Regions from separate parts of the Pseudomonas sp. NY15435 genome, predicted to be linked through region 4. Evidence: predicted binding sites of a transcription regulator. Region 4 holds the regulator's gene; each other region holds the start of a gene.
What was found. Region 4 encodes FliA, which starts transcription of late flagellar genes. Its sites were predicted from a motif close to CTAAAGTTTNNNNNNNNNNNGCCGNTAA; they were not measured.
Positions count from the first base shown of each region.

Region 1: motA (flagellar motor stator protein MotA) is a predicted target of FliA. The motif match lies at 1,350-1,377, and genes of this name have one in related genera.
Region 2: ACNFH5_RS25565 (methyl-accepting chemotaxis protein) is a predicted target of FliA. The motif match lies at 4,071-4,098, and genes of this name have one in related genera.
Region 3: ACNFH5_RS19650 (methyl-accepting chemotaxis protein) is a predicted target of FliA. The motif match lies at 3,150-3,177, and genes of this name have one in related genera.

Region 1 is NZ_JBLUQA010000013.1:16,689-21,996, reverse strand. It holds gene ACNFH5_RS25225 (HDOD domain-containing protein) at 1-1,313, opposite strand, end outside; gene motA (flagellar motor stator protein MotA) at 1,434-2,285, shown strand; gene motB (flagellar motor protein MotB) at 2,288-3,337, shown strand; gene rsgA (small ribosomal subunit biogenesis GTPase RsgA) at 3,538-4,569, opposite strand; gene orn (oligoribonuclease) at 4,659-5,201, shown strand; gene queG (tRNA epoxyqueuosine(34) reductase QueG) at 5,298-5,308, opposite strand, start outside.
Region 2 is NZ_JBLUQA010000013.1:111,504-116,811, reverse strand. It holds gene ACNFH5_RS25585 (ParA family protein) at 1-95, shown strand, start outside; gene ACNFH5_RS25580 (universal stress protein) at 100-909, opposite strand; gene ACNFH5_RS25575 (YiiD C-terminal domain-containing protein) at 987-1,433, opposite strand; gene trxC (thioredoxin TrxC) at 1,517-1,951, opposite strand; gene ACNFH5_RS25565 (methyl-accepting chemotaxis protein) at 2,064-3,848, opposite strand; gene ACNFH5_RS25560 (bifunctional O-acetylhomoserine aminocarboxypropyltransferase/cysteine synthase) at 4,353-5,308, opposite strand, start outside.
Region 3 is NZ_JBLUQA010000008.1:68,241-73,548, reverse strand. It holds gene ACNFH5_RS19660 (PLP-dependent aminotransferase family protein) at 1-172, shown strand, start outside; gene ACNFH5_RS19655 (prolipoprotein diacylglyceryl transferase family protein) at 255-1,058, shown strand; gene ACNFH5_RS19650 (methyl-accepting chemotaxis protein) at 1,072-3,048, opposite strand; gene ACNFH5_RS19645 (haloacid dehalogenase-like hydrolase) at 3,385-4,437, opposite strand; gene ACNFH5_RS19640 (AraC family transcriptional regulator) at 4,622-5,308, opposite strand, start outside.
Region 4 is NZ_JBLUQA010000003.1:184,237-189,544, forward strand. It holds gene ACNFH5_RS08090 (protein phosphatase CheZ) at 1-749, opposite strand, end outside; gene ACNFH5_RS08095 (chemotaxis response regulator CheY) at 769-1,143, opposite strand; gene fliA (RNA polymerase sigma factor FliA) at 1,341-2,090, opposite strand; gene fleN (flagellar synthesis regulator FleN) at 2,087-2,914, opposite strand; gene flhF (flagellar biosynthesis protein FlhF) at 3,079-4,389, opposite strand; gene flhA (flagellar biosynthesis protein FlhA) at 4,401-5,308, opposite strand, start outside.

The sequences.
Region 1 (5,308 bases), on a different contig from region 4:
GCCATGTTGGCCGGGCTCAGGCGCAGTTGCCCGGGTTGTCGCAGGAGTTTGCGCAGCACCGGGCTGGCGGCGACTTCCAGCTTGAAGTCGCCAATCTCGCCGTCCAGGCCGAAGTGCCGGCGCGCCTGCAACCAACTGCCGCCCTTGTCGGCCAGCAGGATCATCCCGCGTTGCAGCCCGCAGGCTTGCAGCGCAGCGGTGGCGCAGTCGAGCAATTGCACGGCGTTGCCGAAGGGGCTGGGCGTCTGCATCAGGCGGGTGCAGTGCTGGCGCCATTCGGCGAGGGTGTCCGGTGCCTTGGCCGGTTCCTCGGCCTTCGGCCCGTTGAGCCAGCGGCGCGCATCCCAGGGCCACAGCAGCGCCTCGGCGGGGTGCCAGAGGAGTGGGCGGGCATGGCGGCGGGCGCTCTGCGCGGCGAGGCCGTGGACGGTCTGTTGCAGTTCCTCCAGCGGCATCTGCAGATAAAGGCTGGTCAGGCGCTGCCAGCGCAGCATGTGCACGCCGCCCCAGGACTGATGCGCGGCCATGGCCAGACTGTTGGCCAGCAGGATGGTGTTGGCCGGTCGGGTCAGCCAGCGTTGCAATTCCGGGTCGGCGTCCAGGCGTTGTTGCTGGCCGAGCGGTTCGTGTTCGGTGTGGGCAACGTGCAGCGCGCGTACCAGCAGACGCTTGTCGTCACTGAGCAGGGCGTAGCCCTGGCCGACCCAATCCGGCAGCCGCCAGCTGTCGGCCAGCGCGCGGCACAGCGGCAGCAGGCGAGTGCCGAGCAGTTCCTCTTCGACTTCGCTGCTGCAGCGGCCCAGGCCGTAGACCTGGCGCTGCCAGCTTTCCATCAGTTCCGGTCTGGCGCTGGCCAGTGCCCACAGCGGGGCGAGGGTGAACAGGCTGCCCCAGTGGATTTCCTGCCACAGCCGCGCCAGGCGGTTGGCGAACAGGCCGCTGGCCTGCTGCATGGCATGGCGGCTGATCAGCAGCAATTGGCTCAGGGCGCGGGGCATCTGCGCTTCGGGCATCGCCGGCAGGCTGTCGAGCAATTGGGTGACGCGGGTCAGGCCCAGGCGGTTAAGGGCGACTTCCAGACTTTCCGCCGGATTGCTCCGAGCGCTCTCGGCGCGGTTGGCCTCGCGCAGGATGGCGAAGGCCAGGGTTGGCGCGTCCTGCAGCAGTTCGGCGATGTCGCGGATCGAGCGGCGGCTGTCGTTCAGCGCGCGGCGAATATCATCGCGCTGCTCCAGCGGAACCGGCAAAGGCAGATTTTCCAGCTGCGTGAGCCAGGCCTTGAGACGCTCTGGATGAAGCATTTGCTTTGACATGCGTAAGGCGCCGAACTGGTTTTTAGTGTTTTCGGCCTATAGTCTTGCCCGAAATCTCCGATAACAACAGGGAGGCGGGAATCATGCCTCCTTTCTGTTCACAGTTTCAGTCCGGTCCCCATGGCAAAAATCATCGGCATCATCGTCATTCTGGGTAGCGTGCTCGGCGGCTACATGCTCTCCGGCGGCAAGATCGCGGCCATCATCCAGCCGTTCGAAGTGCTGATCATCGGCGGCGCCGCGCTGGGCGCGTTCCTCCAGGCCAACCCTGGCAGCACCTTCATGACCGTGCTGAAGAAGGCGCCGAAGATGTTCGGCAACCGCTTCACCCACACCTTCTACCTGGAAGTGCTGGGCATGCTCTACGAAGTGCTCAACAAGAGCCGCCGCGAAGGCATGATGGCCATCGAGGCCGATGTCGAGGATCCGGCTGCCAGCCCGATCTTCAGCAAGTACCCGGCGGTGCTCAAGGACGAACGCATGACCGCGTACGTCTGCGACTACCTGCGCATCATGTCCTCCGGCAACATGGCGCCCCACGAACTCGAGGGCCTGTTCGACATGGAACTGGGCAGCCTCAAGGAAGACTTCGAACATCCGTCCCACGCCGTGACCCGCGTCGCCGACGCCCTGCCGGGCTTCGGTATCGTCGCCGCGGTGCTGGGCATCGTGATCACCATGGCCCTGCTCGGTCAGGGCAGCCAGGCCGAGATCGGCCACCATGTCGCCGCGGCGCTGGTGGGTACCTTCCTCGGTATTCTCGCCGCCTACGGTTTCGTCGGCCCGCTGGCCAACGCCCTGGAGCACGACGCCAAGGAAGAGCTGAATCTCTACGAAGCGATCAAGGCCTGCCTGGTGGCGTCCGCCTCCGGCATGCCACCGTCGCTGGCCGTCGAATTCGGCCGCAAGGTGCTGCTGCCGGCACACCGTCCCAGCTTCAGTGAGCTGGAACAGGCGGTACGTGGGCGCTAAGCATGGATAACAACCAGCCGATCATCGTCAAGCGCATCAAGCGCTATGCCGCTGGCCACCATGGCGGTGGCTGGAAGATCGCCTTCGCCGACTTCGCCACCGCCATGATGGCGTTCTTCCTGGTGCTCTGGCTGCTGTCCTCGGCCACGCCGGAGCAGAAGAAGGCCATCTCCGGCTACTTCCAGGACCCGATCGGTTTTACCGAGAGCGCCAGCCCCTACGTCATTGACCTGGGCGGCACGCCGACGCCGGCGCCGGACAAGACGCTGAACCCGCAGATCCAGGCCCAGCCGGACGCCGACGAGACGCGCATCAATCCGGACGAGAACGCCAAGATTACCGAGCAGCAGGCTCAGGACGTCGCCGAGCAGGTGGAAAAGGAGCGTCTGGAGCTGCTGCTGCAGGAATTGCAGAACAAGGTCGACGAGAACCCGACCCTGAAGCGCTTCAAGGACCAGATTCTCTTCGAGATCACCCAGGACGGCCTGCGCATCCAGATCGTCGACTCGGACAACCGGCCGATGTTCGACCTGGGCAGTGCGCGTTTGCAGTCGTACTTCGAGGACATCCTGCTGGCGCTGGCCGAGACCATCAAGCAGGTGCCGAACAAGATCAGCATCAGCGGCCACACCGACGCCAAGCCCTACGCCGGCAACGGCGATTTCGGCAACTGGGAGCTTTCGGCCAACCGCGCCAACGCCGCGCGTCGCGCGCTGGAAGCCGGTGGCTACCCGGAAGACCAGATCGCCCGCGTGGTGGGCTACGCCTCGTCCGCGCTGTTCGACCGCGACCAGCCGCTCAACCCGGTGAACCGCCGCATTGACATCATCGTCCTGACCAAGAAGGCCCAACGTGCCATCGAAGGTCAGGATGGCGGAGGCGACAAACCTGCCGATGGCGCAGCTCCCGGCGCTGCCGCGACCAATGGCGCGCCGGCCAAGCCGGCGACCGGGCAGGGCGACCCGCTGCCGCCGGACCAGCTCAAGCAGAAGCTCAACCTGTTCGATGACGGCGGCACGCTGAAGCTCGACGAATTGAACAAGCAGCAGTGATGAACGAAAAAGGCCAGCTGAAAAGCTGGCCTTTTTCTTCGCCTTTTCGCCCCAGATCGGCGAGAGGCTTTTTGTAGGAGCGAGCTTGCTCGCGAACAGAGTCCACTTGCAGTGCCGTCGCTGGGCGGTTCGCGAGCGAGCTCGCTCCTACAGGGGGGCCGCAGCCTCCGCGCCGCGGACGACCGACGCTCACTTGCCCATCAATATTCGTCTTCCGGCAGGCTGGCAAGAATGTGCCGGTAGCTGGCCATCCGCTGCGGCGAAATACGTCCGTCTTCCAGCGCCTTGAGCAATGCACAGCCGGGCTCGCGGTCGTGCTTGCAGTCGCGGAAGCGGCAATGGCCGAGCAGATCGTGGAATTCGATGAAGCCCGCTTCCACATCGTCACGGCTGACATGGCCGAGGCCGAATTCGCGGATGCCGGGGGAGTCGATAAGATCGCCGCCGGCGGGGAAGTGGAACAGCCGAGCAGTGGTGGTGGTGTGGGTGCCCTTGCCGGTGACTTCCGACAGATCACCAACGCGGGTGTCGACGCCCGGCAGTAGCGCGTTCACCAACGACGACTTGCCCACGCCCGACTGGCCGACGAACACGCTGACGTGCTCGTTCAGCGCGGCGCGCAGGGCGTCCAGGGCCAGTCCGTTGAAGGCGGAAACCTCCAGCAGCGGGTAGCCCAGCTCGCGGTAGGTGCCCAGCAGCGAATCGAGGAAGGGGGCATTGTCCTCGTCGATCAGGTCGGCCTTGTTCAGCAGCAGCAGCGGCTTGATGCCCGCGTGTTCGGCAGCCACCAGGTAGCGATCGATGAGATTGGCGTGGGGTTCCGGGCGCGGCGCGAAGACGATGACGATGCGATCGACGTTGGCCGCCACCGGCTTGAGCACGCCACGCATGTCCGGGCGACGTAGCTCGGAGGTGCGCGGCAACTGCGCAACGATCACGCCGATGCCCTGGTTGCCCGGCCGCCAGACCACCTGGTCGCCCGTCACCAGCGGCGGCAGGTTGGCGCGCAGGTGACAGCGGAATACCTGGCCGGCGGCGTCGCCGTCCTGGGCCTCGACTTCCACCTGCACACCGAAGTGGGCAATCACCTGGCCTGTCTGCTCCGGGCCGAGGTCGCCGCCTTCCAGTTCTTCCAGGGCACGCGATTCGCGTTTGGCGGCGCGGGCAGCGCGCTCTTCCTGGACTTTTTCGATCCGCCAGCTCTGCCGGCGGGTGAGGTGACGCTTGGCCATAGGGTATCCACAGGGAAAATCGCGCCGCAGTTTAGCATGCGGCGGCGTGCTTCCCGCTAAACTAGAGGGCTGAGCTGAGGAGCCCCATCATGCAGAACCCACAGAACCTGATCTGGATCGACCTGGAAATGACCGGGCTGGACCCGGACAAGGACGTCATCATCGAGATGGCGACCATCGTCACCGACAGTGACCTGAACATCCTCGAGGAAGGCCCGGTGATCGCCGTGCACCAGAGCGAGGAGCTGCTCGCCGGCATGGATGAGTGGAACACCCGCCAGCACGGCCAGTCCGGCCTGACCCAGCGCGTGCGTGAGAGCACCATCTCGGCAGCCGAAGCCGAGGCGATGACCATCGCCTTCCTGGAAAAGTGGGTGCCCAAGCGCAGCTCGCCGATCTGCGGCAACAGCATCTGCCAGGACCGCCGCTTCCTCTATCGCCACATGCCGAAGCTGGAAGGCTACTTCCACTACCGCAACCTGGACGTCTCCACCCTCAAGGAGCTGGCCGCGCGCTGGGCCCCGGCGGTGCGCGACGGCTTCAAGAAAGGCAACACCCACCTGGCCCTGGACGACATTCGTGAGTCCATCGCCGAACTGCGTTACTACCGCGAGCACTTCATCAAGCTCTGAGCTGATGGCTCTTGGTAGGAGCGAGCTTGCTCGCGAACCGACTCCGCTGCGGGGGCTGTTCGCGAGCAAGCTCGCTCCTACTAATAGCCCCAAGCTTCAGGCGTTGT
Region 2 (5,308 bases), on a different contig from region 4:
AGTCGCACCAGGCGTGCACCCCGCTGATCTTCCTCGAGCCCCGCCACAAGCTGACCCAGCAGTTCGTCGAACTGCACAACCTGCTGGAAGCCTGAGCGATTACTGGCTGATCAGCACATCACAGGGCGGCCGCCGCAGGAAATAGCGCGTCGAGCTGCCCAGCACGGCCTGCTCGATGGCGCCGCGGCTGCGGCTGCCGAGTACCAGCAGGTCCGGTGTCCATTCCCGCAACGCCGTTTCCAGCGCCTGCTGGGCGGTGCCCTGTTGCACCGCGCAGAGCAGTTGCGGCCCATTGGGTGGTACGTGCGCGCGCTCGTCCTGCAGCGCCTGGCGCAGCAGTTCGCGCTGGGTGTCCAGATGGCTGCCGGCGCGATCGGCCTTCTTGCCCGGCTGGTAGGCGTTGAGCGCCAGCAGCTCGGCTGTCGGTGCCAGTAGGCGATAACCGGCGCGCCAGGCCTGGCAGGAGCAGTGCGACAGGTCCAGCCCGCAAAGAGCCTTCGCATACGGTCTGGCGGATTCGTCCACGGCCAGCAGGATCGGCGCGCGGCAATGGCGGGCGATGCGCTCCAGAGTGGTGCCATCGAAGCGCTCCAGCAACTGCTGGTGGTGCGCGCCGATCACCAGCAGGTCGGCGTTCAGCTCCTGTGCCGCCTCGGTGACGGTGTTCGCTGCACGGCCCTGGCGAATCATCAGCTGGTAGTCGGTGATGTCACTGGCGCGAGCCGCATCGCGCAGCGCCACTTCGGCGGCTTCGCGCACCGTGGCCATCATGCGGTCGGGGAAGAATTCCTCGATGACATGCAGCAGCGTGACGCTGGCGCCGTGCTGGCGGGCCAGTTGCGCGGCGCGGCGCACGGCAATGTCCGCCTCGACGCTGAGGTCATGGGCGACGAGCAGGTTCCTGTACATGGTGGGCTCCCTCTGTGGCGCTTCCACTGTCGCGCCACGTAGGAAATTTCACCTTGATGCAGGGCAATGGCCCGCTTTCACCGACTCCGCAGCTGATAGATGGCGTGGCTTTCGGCGACGACGTTGCCTTCTTCGTCCTTCAGCTGCAGATCGAGTGTGAACTCGGACTTGCCGTTGTGCGTGGCTTCCTCGCCGATGCGCTGGATTTCTTCCTCGCTGAGCCGCGCGTCGACCGTCACATCACTGGCGGCGGGGCGCAGGAAGCGCAGGCCGGCCTCCTTGACGATGGGGTAGAAACGCCGCGCGTCGAAGCTGGTCAGCATCAGCACACCACCGGGCAGTTCGGCCACGGTGAACAGCGCGCCGGCGTACATGTTCTGGATGTGGTTCTCGTTGCCCTTGAGCGGCATGCGCAGGCGCACGTGGCCGGGTTCCAGCACCTCGGCCTTGAGGCCGGTGCGCTTGACGAAGGCGATGTGTTCTTCGGTGAGCTGGCGGATGAACTCTTCGGGGTAGGAAGGCATGGGCGTACTCCGTTTTTCTGCCCAAGCCTAGCCTGCGTGTGCGGTCTGGCAATGACCGCACCGATTGACCGAAACGCTCGCGATCAGATGCCCTGGCGGGACAGCCAGTCGAGCAACTGCGGCAGCGGCATCGCCCCGCTCTGACGCGCCACTTCCTGACCATTGCGCAGCAGGATCAGGCTGGGAATCGAGCGAATCCCCAGGCGGGTGGAGAGGTTCGGGTTGGCGTCGCTGTCCAGCTTGGCCAGTCGCACCCTGCCTGACAGTCGCGCGGCGGCTTGTTCGAACACCGGCGCAAAGCCCTTGCACGGCCCGCACCAGTCGGCCCAGACGTCCACCAGCAGCGGCAGGTCGCCCTTGGCCTGGGCGGCGAAGCCAGCCTCGTCGAGGTCGAACGGCGTATCCAGCACGATCGGCGACTGGCAGCGCCCGCAGCTGGGCGAGTCAGCCAGGCGCGCGGCGGGCACGCGATTGAGGCCGTTGCAGTTCGGGCAGGGGATGATCAGGGAATCGGACATGGCGGGGCTCCAGAGGCTATGAAGCAAAGATGGAGCCTCGCAGGTCCGATCTCAACGGTACGTTGAATGCTTTTCCGAAGATGGGCCGACGTCGAGCGCCGGCCCATGCGCATTACACCCGGAAATGACTCACCAGCGTTTGCAACTGTCCACCCAGGCGGGCGAGTTCGACGCTGGAGGCGGCGACTTCTTCGTTGGCGGAGGCCGTCTGCTCGGAGACGTCGCGCACGTTCACCACGCTGCGGCTGATTTCCTCGGCGACGGCGCTCTGCTCTTCGGCGGCGGTGGCGATCTGCTGGTTCATCGCCTGGATGTTGGAGACGGTGCGGGTGATCTCGCCGAGGGAATCGCCGGCCTGGCGACTCAGGGCGACGCTGCTGGCGGTGAGCTCGCGGCTGCCGAGCATGACGCTGGAGACCTGGCGAGTGCCGCTCTGCAGGCCGGCGACCAGGGCTTCGATCTCTTCGGTGGATTGCTGGGTGCGCTGGGCCAGGCCGCGTACTTCGTCGGCGACCACGGCGAATCCGCGTCCGGCCTCGCCCGCGCGGGCAGCTTCGATGGCGGCGTTGAGGGCCAGCAGGTTGGTCTGCTCGGCGACCGACTTGATCACGTCCATGACCTTGCCGATCTTCTCGCTCTCCTGCTCCAGGCGCTGCATGGCTTCGGCGGAGCGTTCGACTTCCTCGGCCAGGCGCTCGATCTGCTCCACGGCCTTGTTCACCACGCGGTCACCGTCCTGGGCCTGATGGTCGGCGGCGGAGGCGGCCTGGGAGGCCTGCTCGGCGTTGCGCGCGACTTCCTGCACGGTGGCGGACATCTCGTGCATGGCGGTGGCGACCTGATCGGTCTCGACCTTCTGGGTATTGGCGCCGGCGCTGGTCTGCTCGGTGACGGCGGAGAGCTCCTCGGCGGCGCTGGCGATCTGGGTGACGCCATCGCGGATGCCGCCGATCAGCTCGCGCAGGCTCTGGCTCATGCGCTGCATGCTCTGTTGCAGGCGGCCGAGCTCGTCGCGGCGAGTGACCTGGATGGTCTGCGACAGGTCGCCAGCGGCGATGCGGTCGACCACCGCCATGGTGTCGTGCAGTGGGCGGGTGATCTGGCGGGTGATGATCAGTGCGGCGATGCTGCCCAGCACCAGTGCAAGCAGGGTGACCAGGGTCTGCAGGCTGCGGGCTTTGGCACTTTCGGCGTCGCGGCGATCAAGCTGCAGTTGGTAGAGATTTTCGCTGATCTTGACGATGTCCTGGCCCTGGGTCGTCATTTCCTTGCGCGCCTGGACGATCGCGGCCATGTTCTGGCGCAGGGTCTGCACGGCGTCGCGGTAGGTGCGCAGGGCGGTACCGAGCTGCTGAACGTATGGCGCTTCGGCGACACCGAGCACGCTTTCCAGGGCTGGCAAGCCGGCGATGCTTTCGTCCAGGCCGCGGGTTACGCCGTCGCCGTTGCTGGTGAGGGCGGTGGCGAGGTAGTCGCGCACGTCATAGCGCGCCTGCAGCAAGTCCTCGCGGGTGCCGGCGATGGCCTGGAAGCGGGTGGCGCGCTCTTCGTCGGCCGGCGCCTTGAGGATGTCCTGCTGGATCTGCGCGGTCAGCTCGTTGGCGCGGGCGGCGTTGTCCTGCAGGGTGCGGCGGGTGATGCCCGCGCTCTGGTAGCCGGCGCGCATGGCGGCCAGGGACTTTTCGTAGTCGGCGATGATCCCGCCGAGCTGGTCGAGCATGCGCACGTTCTCGGGACTGACGAAGGACGCGCGGAGTTTCTGCTGCTGGGCCTTGAAGTCGGCGAGGGTGCTCATGACGTTGGCGGCTTCCTGTTCGGCGCCGTCGGCGATCATGTACTGCAGGCGAGTGATGCGCAGCTTGGTGAGGCGCGAGTTCAGCTCAGTGATGTCGCTCATCCAGTTGCTGCGGTCGATCAGCGAGCCCAGGCCAACCCAGCTGACCATGGCGAGGATGGCGGTGAAGGCGAGGACCAGGCCGAAGCCCAGGGCCAACTTGAGGTTGACGCTCAAGTCGGAAATCCAGCGGTTCATTGACGATCTCCAGGAAAGGTTGTGTGAAGTCAGGCCGTTCGGAGATTGTTCTTGTTGGGGGCCAGGCGGGCGGACCGCGCCAAGACCCTATCGGCAGGTCTGGGCGGAACCGTATGGTCACGGGCGAAAAAAGTTGGCCACCGGCCGGCGCCTTAGGGCGGGTCGGAGGTCGGGGGGCGGGGAAGGCGGACGAATCCCTGTTCGCTGGCGTGTCGTTCGGTATGGTGGCGCGCTGGCTGTCGGCGCTGGGCGGGATTGTACGGAAAGGCCTGGTACGGCGTCTGCAAAATGATGGCAAAGAGATATTGCCGAGGTCCGCTGACGCGCGAATGAGGCGCCGGTCTGGCGCCTCATTCGGTTTTCACAGGATCAGGCCCTGGCGGAGTCCAGCGCCTGGGCGAGGTCGGCGAGGATGTCGTCGATATGCTCGATGCCGATGGACAGGCGCACCATGTCGCGCGGCACGCCGGCCTTCTCCAGTTCTTCGTCGTTGAGCTGGCGGTGGGTGGTGGAGGCCGGGTGGCAGGCCAGGGACTTGGCGTCGCCGATGTTCACCAGACGCACCACCAATTTGAGCGCGTCGATGAAGCGCGCGCCCGCTTCCTGCCCGCCCTTGATGCCGAACGAGAGGATCGACGCGGGCTTGCCGCCCATGTAGCGCAACGCCAGTTCCTGCTCGGGATGATCGGCGAGGCCGGCGTATTTCACCCAGCTGACTTGCGGATGGTACTGCAGGTACTGCGCGACCTTCACCGCGTTCTCGCAGTGGCGCTCCATGCGCAGGGCGAGGGTTTCCAGGCCCTGCAGGATGAGGAAGGCGTTGAACGGCGAGAGTGCGGCGCCGGTGTTGCGCAGCGGCACGACGCGGCAACGGCCGATGAAGGCGGCCGGACCGAAGGCTTCGGTGTAGGTCACGCCGTGGTAGGACGCGTCAGGCGTGTTGAGCAGCGGGAAACGCTCTTTGTTGTCGGCCCAGGGGAATTTGCCGGAGTCGACGACGATGCCGCCGATGCTGGTGCCGTGGCCGCCGATGTACTTGGTCAGTGAGTGCACGACGACGTCCGCGCCGTGTTCGAACGGACGGCAGAGGATCGGCGTGGCGACGGTGTTGTCGACGATCAGCGGCACCCCGTGGCGGTGCGCGGCATCGGCCAGGGCCTGGAGATCGACGATGTTGCCCGCCGGGTTGCCGATGGATTCGCAGAAGACGGCTTTGGTGCGCTCGTCGATCAGCGCTTCGAGGGCGGCGATGTCATCGTGCGGCGCGAAGCGGGTCTGGATGCCGAAGCGCGGCAGGGTGTGGGCGAACAGGTTGTAGGTGCCGC
Region 3 (5,308 bases), on a different contig from region 4:
GGCGGCCGGCAACATCTTTTCCGCCTCGGGCAAGTACCGTAACTGCATCCGCATGAACTACTCCAACCGTGACCTGGCGGTGATCGAAGACGCCGTGCGCAAGGTTGGCGCCTGCGCCCGGCGACTGACCGCGGAGTTGCGCGAACAGCAAGCCGAACCGCTGCCCGCCTGAGGCGAAACATTTATCCACAGCCCGGCGCTGCCGCACGGCAGCGCCCTGCTGTACCTTGGTTTCCTTTTGCCAGGCCTCCGCTTTGACCAGTCTCATCCTCGGCCCGCTGGCCCTTCCCCTGCCCCACGTGCTGCTCTACCTCGGTTTCTTCGGCGCCCTGCTGGCCGGCTGGCTGGCCGGACGCAGGCGCGGCGCCAACCCCGAAGGTGCCCTGTTCAGCATGCTCCTTGGCGGTCTGCTGGTGGCGCGGCTGGTCTTCGTCGCGCGCTACTTCGAGCAGTACGCGGCGACGCCGCTGAGCATCGTGGATATCCGCGATGGCGGCTTTCTCGCGCTGCCAGGCGTGATCGCCGCTGCGCTGATCGGCGCGGTGCTGGCCTGGCGCAGGACGGAGCTGCGCCGCCCGCTGGCCGTTGCGGCGGTGGTCGGTGTATGCCTGTGGGGCGGCGGCAAGGCCGTGACCTCCGCGCTGGACCGCAGCCAGCAGATTCCCGAACTCACGGTGATGGACCTGCGCGGCGCCGCCGTGGACCTGCGCGCGCTGGATGGTCGGCCCATGGTGGTCAACCTCTGGGCCACCTGGTGCCCGCCGTGCCGGCGCGAGATGCCGGTGCTGGAAGCCGCGCAGAAACAGCGCAGTGATGTGCGCTTCCTGCTGGTGAACCAGGGCGAGAATGCCGAAGCCGTGCAGCGCTTCCTCCGCGAGCAGGGGCTGAGCGAGGCGGCGGTGCTGCTCGACAGCGGCAACCGCCTGGGCCAGCTCACCGGCTCCTACGGCATGCCCACCACACTGTTCTACGACGCCCAGGGGCGCCTGAAGCACAGCCAGATGGGCGAGCTGTCCGCCGCCAGCCTGGAGTACGGGCTGGGCCAGTTCAAGGACTGACCCGCCCGGCGTTTCAGCGGAAGCGCCCGACCTCGTCGCGCAGGCCGGCCGCCAGGCTGTCCAGTTCGCGCACGGTCTGCGCCAGATCGGCCACCACCTGACGCTGTTCGCTGTTGGCCTGGGCGATGCCCTGCAGGTTGCTGCTGAGCAGGGTCGCCGTGCGGCTCTGCTCCTGGGTTGCCGTCGTGATGGCGGCGAACTGTTCGCCGGCCGCGCTGCTTTGCTGGGAGATTTCCGCCAGCGCGGCGGCGACCTTCTCGTTCAATGCCAGCCCATGCTGCATCAGCTGGCTGCCCTGCTCGATGGTCTCGGTGGCGCTGCCGGTTTCCTGCTGGATGGCGCCGATCATCTGCGAGATTTCCGTGGTAGCGGCCTGAGTGCGCGCCGCCAGGCTGCGCACTTCATCGGCAACCACGGCGAACCCACGCCCCTGCTCGCCCGCACGGGCGGCCTCGATGGCGGCGTTGAGCGCCAGCAGATTGGTCTGCTCGGCAATCGAAGTGATCACGCCGACGATGCTGCCGATCTCCTGGGAGCGTGCGCCGAGGCGGTTCACTCGCTCCACGGTCTGCTGCAGCGCACCAGCGATCTGTGCCAGCGAGGCCGAAGCATCGTCCATCGACTGCAGGCCGATGTGGGTCTGCCGGGTGTTCTCGCTCGCCATACGCTCGGTGCTGCGCATGTTGTCGGCGATATCCATCGAGGTGGCGCTGAACTCCTCCACCGCACCAGCCATGCTGTTGATTTCGCCGGACTGCTGCTCCATACCGGCATACGCGCCGCTGGAAAGGCCCGACAACGAACGCGAGCAATGCCCCACTTCCTCCGCCGCGCCGCGCACCCGTGAGACCATGCGGGAGAGCGCCTCGCCCATCTGGTTGAAGCTGCGCGCCAGGTCGCCGATCTCGTCACGGCTGGCAACGGACAGGCGCGCCCCCAGGTCGCCGGCGCCCAGCGCATGGGCCTGGCGCACCAGGTCGCCCAGCGGGCGCAGGCGGCGGCGCAGCAGCCAGGTAGTAGCAATGACCGCCAACAGCATGGCGATCAGGCTGCCCATGGCCAGTTGGCCGCCGACACGCCAGGTCACCGCGCGGATCTCCTCCTTCGGCATGCTTGCAACGACGCTCCAGGGGCCGCCGGCGAAAGGCTGCGCCACGCTGTAGAAGTCGTCCTGGCCGTCGCTCCAGAAGCGGCCGCGGCCGGGGTGGTCCAGCAACTTGGCAAGGCTGTCGGCAGCGCGCTCGGGGTTGCGCGCGCCGGCCGGCGGCACCAGCCAATGGTGTTGTTCATCCAGCAACGCCAGAGAGCCGCCCTGGCCGAGGCGGAAACGACCCAGGTTGTCGAACTGGCGCTTCTGCGCATCGGTGTAATCGAAGCCGACGAACAGCACGGCGATCACCCGTCCGCCGGCATCGCGCACCGGGGTGTACTGGGTCATGTAGAAGCGGTCGAACAGCAGTGCGCGGCCGACGTAGCTCTCTCCGCGCAGCAGCAGCGGGTAGGCCGGGCTGTTGTGATCGAGCACGGTGCCCATGGCGCGGCTGCCGTCCTGCTTCATCAGCGAGGTGGTGATGCGCACGAAGTCGTCGCCGTCGCGCACGAAGACGGTGGCGACCCCGGCGGTGAGCTGGCGGAATTCGTCGACCAGGGTGAAGTCGCCATTCAGGCGAGTGTCGCCCAGGTACAGCGCCGGGGCTTGCAGCGCAGCAACCGGCACGCGCTCGTCAGCGTGCGCTTTCAGGCCGGCGGCGAAGCGTTGCTCGAACAGGCCGGCGAGGCGCTGGGTGCTCTCGCGCAGGGTGCCGTGGAAGGTTTCCAGCTGGTCCGCCAACAGGCGCGCCTCGCTGGCGAGGTGTTCTTCGCGGGTGGTCAGGGTAGCGCTGTCTAGCGAGCGCAAGGCAAACAGCGTGCTACCGCTGATCAACAGGATCAGGAGCACGGCCAATGCCATCGCCAACTGCAGGGCGATGCGGGATCGGGGCTGGTTCATATTTCGGGTTCTGCACGCAACGGCAAGCCGTCGCCCGTGGTGTGGGAGCGGCCCGCTTCGGTTCGAGGGGAATGCCGGTGTTGTACACCTGGCTACCGTGGCTATCGGCGGGCCGGAAAAATACTTGAGTTCTTCACCCGGAAATAGCGTGGTACGGGGGTTCCAGACGGATCAGCGACGCCTCCCTTTGAAGCAGGACCTGCGCCGGGCGGTTCGCGAGCAAGCTCGCTCCTACAGGTGGAGATTGGCGTAGGAGCGGACTTTGTCCGCGATAAGGTCCGGCGCGATGCGAACCTATCGCGGACGGAGTCCGCTCCTACGTAGAGCGCTACGCGCTTACTGGATCTCTTCGGGGGTGACGATCACCCAGTTCTTGTCGGCGGTCACCGGCTGGCCGAGCTTGGCCTGGGCCTCGGCATTCTTCTTGATCATGCCGTTGAGCTGGTCCATGTACTTGGCCTTGCGGTTGATCCACAGGTGCACGCCGTTCTCGGCGGTACCGTTGAACAGCATGTAGCCGTCGCTGCTGGGGGTATCGCCGCCGACCAGGATGGGCTTCTTCCACTGGTCGATGTAGGTGAGGATGGCCGCCTGCTTGCCGGCCATCCAGGTTGCCGGCGTCCACAGGTAGGGGGTGATTTCCAGGCCCTCGTTGGCCTTGGGATCGTATTTACCTTCGGCGATCTGCTTGCGCGCAGTGGTCAGGGCGCCGCTCTGGCGGTCCTTGAGCAGCGTGGTGACACCGATGACGTTTTCGGGCTTCACGTTGTAGCCGTACTTGGGATCGCTGGCGACCATGCGCACCAGCTCCTCATGGGCCGCGGTCATCACGTAGACCTCGATGCCGTTCTCCATCAGCTTGTTGTACAGCTCGGTCTGCCCGGTGAAGACCTTGGGCGGGTTGATCTCGATAGTCTTGACCACGTCGCCTTCGTAGTAGGTGCTGGGCACCGGCTTGCCGTAGGCCATCAGCTCGTCGACGTAGCCCTTGAGCTCCTTGAGGGTGAGGCCGGAGAACACCTGGGCGACCCAGGGGTAGCAGACCAGGTCGTCGAGTTCGCAGAGGCGGTAGTAGTAGCTGTTGAGGCTTTCCTTGTGGCCGTTGACGTCCTTGAAGGGGATGAGCTTGAGCGAGGGGTCGAGCTTCTCGCGGGTCAGCACGCCTTTCATTTCCAGGAAGGGCAGCAGCGATTCCTCGAGGTCGTAGCGGTAGCTGGTGTTGTCCATGTCGAAGACCGCGAAGGCGCCCTTGTTGGCATTGGCGGCGATCAGGGCGTCGAGCTGCTTGGCGGCGGGCGCCGGCCAGTGCTTCAGTTCGGTGGCGGCGAAAGAGGTGCTGGCGAGGCCGGCCAGGATCAGGCCGGCGAGCAAGGTGCGCATGGGCTTCATGGAATTCCCCCGAGTGGTCTTGTGGGTATGGGGAAGGCCCATGGCGGGCCTTCACTGGACTAGTCCAGCAATGACCCTAGCAAAGCGCTGTTTCAGCTCTGCGACGGCAGCGACGTGAATCGTCGCGAAGGCGGCAGGACGTATCCATCCGCGCCACGTGGGTTTTCCAGCAGCGACGACTGGTCTAGTTCACGGCACGCCGCAGGCGGCCGGGGGCGTCGCCGTAGGTTTCCTTGAATTTCCGGGTGAAGGACGCCTGGGACTGGTAGCCGACCTGGGCGGCGATATCGGTCAGGCTCAGCTGCGAGTCGCTCAGCAGGCGGTGCGCCAGTTCCATGCGCACACGGGTCAGCAGAACCCAGGGCGATTCGCCGGCGACCTGGGCGAACTGGCGCGCGAAGGTGGCGCGGGACATGTTCGCCCGTTCGGCCAGCGCTTCGATGGTCCATTCACGGGCGGGCTCCTCCAGCATCGCCTGCCAGGCGCGGCCCAGGCGCTTGGCGCTGAGCAGCGCCAGGGTGCCACTGGCGGGGGCGTGATCGCGCAGGTGGACGCGCAGGATCAGGGTGAACAGCGCCGAAGACAGCGCATCCACCAGAAAGCGCGCGCCAGCCTGGTTGCCGTCCGCTTCGGCGCGCAGCAGGGCGACCAGCGCGGCCACGGAGTCGCCCAGGCCATTGTCCTGGCAAGACACCTTCACGAACGCCGGCAGGGCCGCCATCAACAGCGAGCCAGGTTGGTAATGGAAGCTCCCGCAGAGCATGTCCAGCTCACCTTCGCCCGCACCCAGACGATGGACCGGCAACAAACCCTCCTCGTGGACTTCCGGCGCCTGCGCGGCCACCCGCGTGCCGTGGCTGCGCAACAGGTG
Region 4 (5,308 bases):
TCGTCCTGACCGGACACGACGTCCTTTCTTGTATCGGCAGCAATCTGCGGACCTTCACCCTTGGACGATCTTTCTTTTTCCACCGCGTCGCGCATGCTCTCGTGGTCATGCTCGATGCCGGCGTAGCGATCGACCTGCCCTGCCATCCAGACCAGCTTCACCAGGTTCGATTCGACCTCGGTCACCAGCTTGGTGACGCGTTTGATCACTTGCCCGGTAAGGTCCTGGAAGTCCTGCGCCAGCAGGATGTCGTTCAGGTGCGCGGAGAGCTTGCGGCTGTCCTGGGCGCTGATGTAGAGGAACTGCTCGACACGCTTGGCGAGGTCGCGGAAGGCTTCGGGACCCAGCTCGCGGCGCATGAAGCGCGACCAGTCTTCCTGCAGTTCCTTGGCCTGGGTCTCGATGTGCATGACCACCGGGGTGCACTCTTCCACCAGGTCCATGGTGCGATTGGCCGCTTTCTCGGTCATCGTCACCACATAGGACAGGCGGTCAGTGGCGTCGGCGATCTGCGAGACTTCCTGGGCGCGGGGCGAGCTGGGGTCGATCTGGAAGTTGACGATGGCGTTGTGCAGCTCACGGGTGAGCTTGCCCACTTCCTGGTAAAGGCCGCGATCGCGCGCCTGGTTGAGCTCGGAGATCAGCTGCACGGCAGTCTGGACTTCGCCGCGTTCGAGGCAGTCGACCAATTCGCGCGCGTGTTTTTTCAGGGTCGACTCGAAGTCACCCGCGGATTCGTTGAAATCCATGACGCCCTCTTGGTCAGCCTCAGCTGCCGACCCGCTCGAAAATCTTCTCGATCTTTTCTTTCAGCACCTGAGCGGTGAAAGGCTTGACCACATAGCCGTTGACCCCGGCCTGGGCCGCTTCGATGATCTGGTCGCGCTTGGCTTCGGCGGTGACCATCAGCACCGGCAGGTGCTTCAGACGCTCGTCGGCGCGGACTGCACGGAGCAGGTCGATGCCGGTCATGCCGGGCATGTTCCAGTCGGTAACGAGGAAATCGAAGTTGCCGCTGTGCAGCATCGGCAGCGCAGTGGTGCCGTCGTCGGCCTCTGCGGTGTTGGTGAACCCCAGGTCCCGCAGGAGGTTCTTGATGATGCGCCTCATCGTGGAAAAGTCGTCCACGATGAGAATTTTCATGTTCTTGTCCAAACCTGCCTCCATCGATACCAAACGCGCCCTGGCGGGCGTGCCGTCAATTCATTGAGCGCCGTGCGCTCTTTGCTGTGGGCGCGTCAAAGGAACGTCACCCAAAAATTCGTAAGCCTATAACTTGCCTAAGGAAAATCCCTTCAGCACTGCCTCTCAGAAGCAGTCGACGCGAAACTACCCGATGCTCAGCGAGCGCGCCACTCCGCCAGACGCGAACGCAGGCGCGCGGCGCACTGGCTGTGCAACTGGCTGACGCGGGACTCGCTGACGCCCAGTACTTCGCCGATCTCCTTGAGGTTGAGTTCCTCGTCGTAGTACAGGGCCAGCACCAGTCGCTCACGCTCGGGCAGCTTGGTGATGGCGTCGGCCAGGGCCGCCTGGAAGCGCTCATCCTCCAGCCCGTGGGACGGCTCGTTGTCGTGGTGCGATGCGTCTTCGGCAAAGCCGCTACCCTGGTCGCCGTCCTGCAACATGTCATCGAAGCTATACAGACGGCTGCCCTGGGTGTCGCTGAGGATGCCGTAATAATCTTCGAGGCTCATATTGAGTTCGGCAGCAACCTCCTGATCTTTAGCGTCACGTCCGGTGCGCGCCTCGACGGCGCGGATGGCGTCACTGACCATGCGGGTGTTGCGGTGGACCGAACGCGGCGCCCAGTCGCCCTTGCGCACCTCATCGAGCATGGCGCCACGGATGCGGATGCCGGCGTAGGTTTCGAAGCTCGCGCCCTTGCCCTGATCGTATTTCTTCGCCGCCTCCAGCAGGCCGATCATGCCGGCCTGCATCAGGTCCTCCACCTGCACGCTGGCCGGCAGGCGGCCGAGCAGGTGGTAGGCGATGCGCTTCACCAGAGGGGCGTGTTTCTGGATCAGCAGTTCCTGGGAGTTGTGCGCCTGTGCCTTGCTGTACATACGCGCTCCGGAGGCCGCGGTCATACGGCCGAACCCGTGGGATGTTGCACCAGGCGCTCGACGAAGAACTCCAGGTGCCCTCGTGGGTTGGCCGGCAGCGGCCAGCTGTCGACCTTCTGCGCCACTGCACGGAAGGCCAGGGAAGCCTTGCTGCGCGGAAACGCCTCATACACCGAACGCTGCTTCTGCACGGCCTTGCGCACCGACTCGTCGTAGGGAATGGCGCCGACGTACTGCAGCGCCACGTCCAGGAAGCGGTCGGTGACCTTGGTCAGCTTGGCGAACAGATTGCGACCTTCCTGAGGGCTGTGGGCCATGTTCGCCAGCACGCGGAATCGGGTCATGCCGTAGTCGCGATTGAGCAGTTTAATCAAAGCGTAGGCATCGGTGATGGACGTGGGTTCATCACAAACGACCAGCAGCACTTCCTGGGCGGCACGGACGAAGCTCACCACCGAATCGCCGATGCCGGCAGCGGTATCCACCACCAGCACATCGATGTTGTCGCTGATATCACTGAAGGCCTGGATCAGGCCGGCGTGCTGCATCGGCGTGAGGTGCACCATGCTCTGGGTGCCCGAGGCCGCCGGGACGATGCGGATGCCGCCGGGCCCCTGGAGGATCACGTCGCGCAGGTCGCATTCGCCTTCGATCACGTCGGCCAGCGTCCGCTTGGGCGACAGGCCCAGCAGCACGTCAACGTTGGCCAGGCCCAGGTCGGCGTCCAGCAGCATGACGCGGCGGCCGAGATCGGCCAGCGCCAGCGACAGGTTCACTGACACGTTGGTCTTGCCTACGCCACCCTTGCCACCAGTGACCGCGATTACCTGAACGGGATGCATACCCATATCAATACCTTGTCTCGTCGTTCGACCGTCACGCTTCTGGCGTTTCGGCTAATCCGGTTGCAGTGCTCTACCGCCTCCGGCGCTCGCGGATCGTCTAACAGAGCATCCGCATCGCTTGGGCGGCCCAAGCGGCCACCCCACGCCCCACACGGGGCTCACAATCTTCAGCTGGCGCGACGCACCGGCTGTTGGTAAAGACCGGCGAACATGTCCGCCATGGCGTCTTCGCAGGGCTCTTCGGGCGACTGCAGGCTCACCGCACGACTCACCAACTGGTGCGCGCGTGCCACATGCAGGTCATCCGGGATCTTCGGCCCGTCAGCCAGATAGGCTACCGGGAGATGCTGGCTGATAGCCAGAGCCAGAGCTTCGCCGAGGCTTCCCGCTTCGTCCAGTTTGGTCAGGATGCACCCGGCCAGCCCACAGGAACGATAGTTCTGCCAGGCGGACTTGAGCACCTGACTCTGGCTGGTCGCGGCCAGCACGAGGTAATTCTTCACGTTCAGGCTCAGCGACGACAGCGCTTCGAGCTGCATGCGCAGCGCCGGATCGTTGGCCGGCAGGCCGGCGGTGTCGATCAGCACCAGGCGCTTGCGCGCCAGCGGCGCCATGGCCTGGATCAGCGACTGGCCCGGATCGACCAGGGTCACCGGCACATTGAGGATACGGCCGAGAGTCTTGATCTGCTCCTGGGCGCCGATGCGGAAGCTGTCCATGGACACCAGGGCAATGCTCTGCGCGCCATATTTCAGCACGTAGCGGGCAGCCAGCTTGGCCAGGGTGGTGGTCTTGCCCATGCCGGCCGGGCCGACCAGGGCGATCACGCCACCCTGCTCCAGCAGGTCGATTTCCGGGGTATTGATCGAGCGCGCCAGGTGCGCCAGCAGCATGCGCCAGGCCTGCTTCGGGTCGGCGATGGACGCCACGCGCTCCAGCAGGTTGCGCGACAGATCGGCCGGCAGCCCCATGCGTTGCAGGCGACGCCACAGGTTGGCTTGTTTCGGACGCTGGTTCTGCAACTGGTTCCAGGCAATCGAGCCCAGCTGCACTTCAATCAGTTCGCGCAGGCCGTTGAGCTCGAAGCGCATGGCTTCCAGCGCCTGCTGGCCGGCAGCGGCGGGCGCCGGGGCGACCGGAGCGTCCATGGCTTCGGCGAGGGTCTCGGCAGCGCTGCGACGCGGCGCCTGGGTGCCGTACATTTGACGGTCCTTGCGCACACCATCGCTTGCGCGGGCCGGGGCCGACAGGTCCGCCTTGGCCTGGGCGATCTTCGCCTGGGTCTTGCGCAGTTCGGCTTCCAGCGCCGGGTTCGGCTTGCTGGCAGCCACCGGGGCCTGGTAATCCAGCGCCGCGGTCAGCTCCACGCCGCCGGCGACACGGCGATTGCCGATGATCGAGGCATCCGGGCCCAGTTCGTCACGGACCAGTTTCATGGCCTGACGCATATCAGCGGCGAAGAAGCGTTTTACCTGCATGGTCTTGGACCTCAATTCTGCCCAACGGTGGCAACAATCGTGACTTGTTTGTTGTCCGGGATTTCCTGGTAGGCCAGCACGTTCATGGTGGGAACTGCCATCCGGGCGAATCGCGACATCATCGCGCGGATGGGACCTGCCACCAGCAGAATCGCCGGCTTGCCAAGCATCTCCTGACGCTGCGCCGCTTCAACCATCGAGCGCTGCAGCTTTTCGGCCATTCCGGGTTCCAGCAACATGCCGTCTTCGGAGCCCTGTCCGGCCTTCTGAAGACTGTTGAGCAATATCTGTTCCAACCTGGGTTCCAGAGTGATCACAGGCAGCTCCGGCTCTAGTCCCACAATGGTTTGCACGATTGCGCGGGACAGCGCGACGCGAACCGCCGCCACCATCGCGGCGGGATCTTGACTCTTCGCTGCCACGTTGGCGATGGCTTCGGCGATGGTACGAATGTCGCGTACCGGCACCTGTTCCTGCAGCAGTGCCTGAAGCACCTTGAGCAGGGTCGAGAGGGAAATCAGCCCCGGCACCAGCTCTTCGGCGAGCTTGGGCGAGGTCTTGGCCAGCAGCTGCATCAGTTGCTGGACTTCCTCGTGGCCGAGCAACTCGTGGGCATGCTTGTGCAGCACCTGGTTCAGGTGGGTGGCAACCACGGTACTGGCATCCACCACGGTGTAGCCCAGGGACTGCGCCTGGTCGCGCTGCGAAGCCTCGATCCACACCGCTTCCAGGCCGAAGGCCGGGTCCTTGCCAGCGATGCCATTGAGGGTGCCGAACACCTGGCCGGGGTTGATCGCCAGGTCGCGGTCCGGATAGATCTCGGCTTCCGCCACACTGACGCCCATGAGCGTCAAACGGTAGGCGTTGGGCAGCAGGTCGAGGTTGTCGCGGATATGCACTGACGGCATCAGGAAGCCCA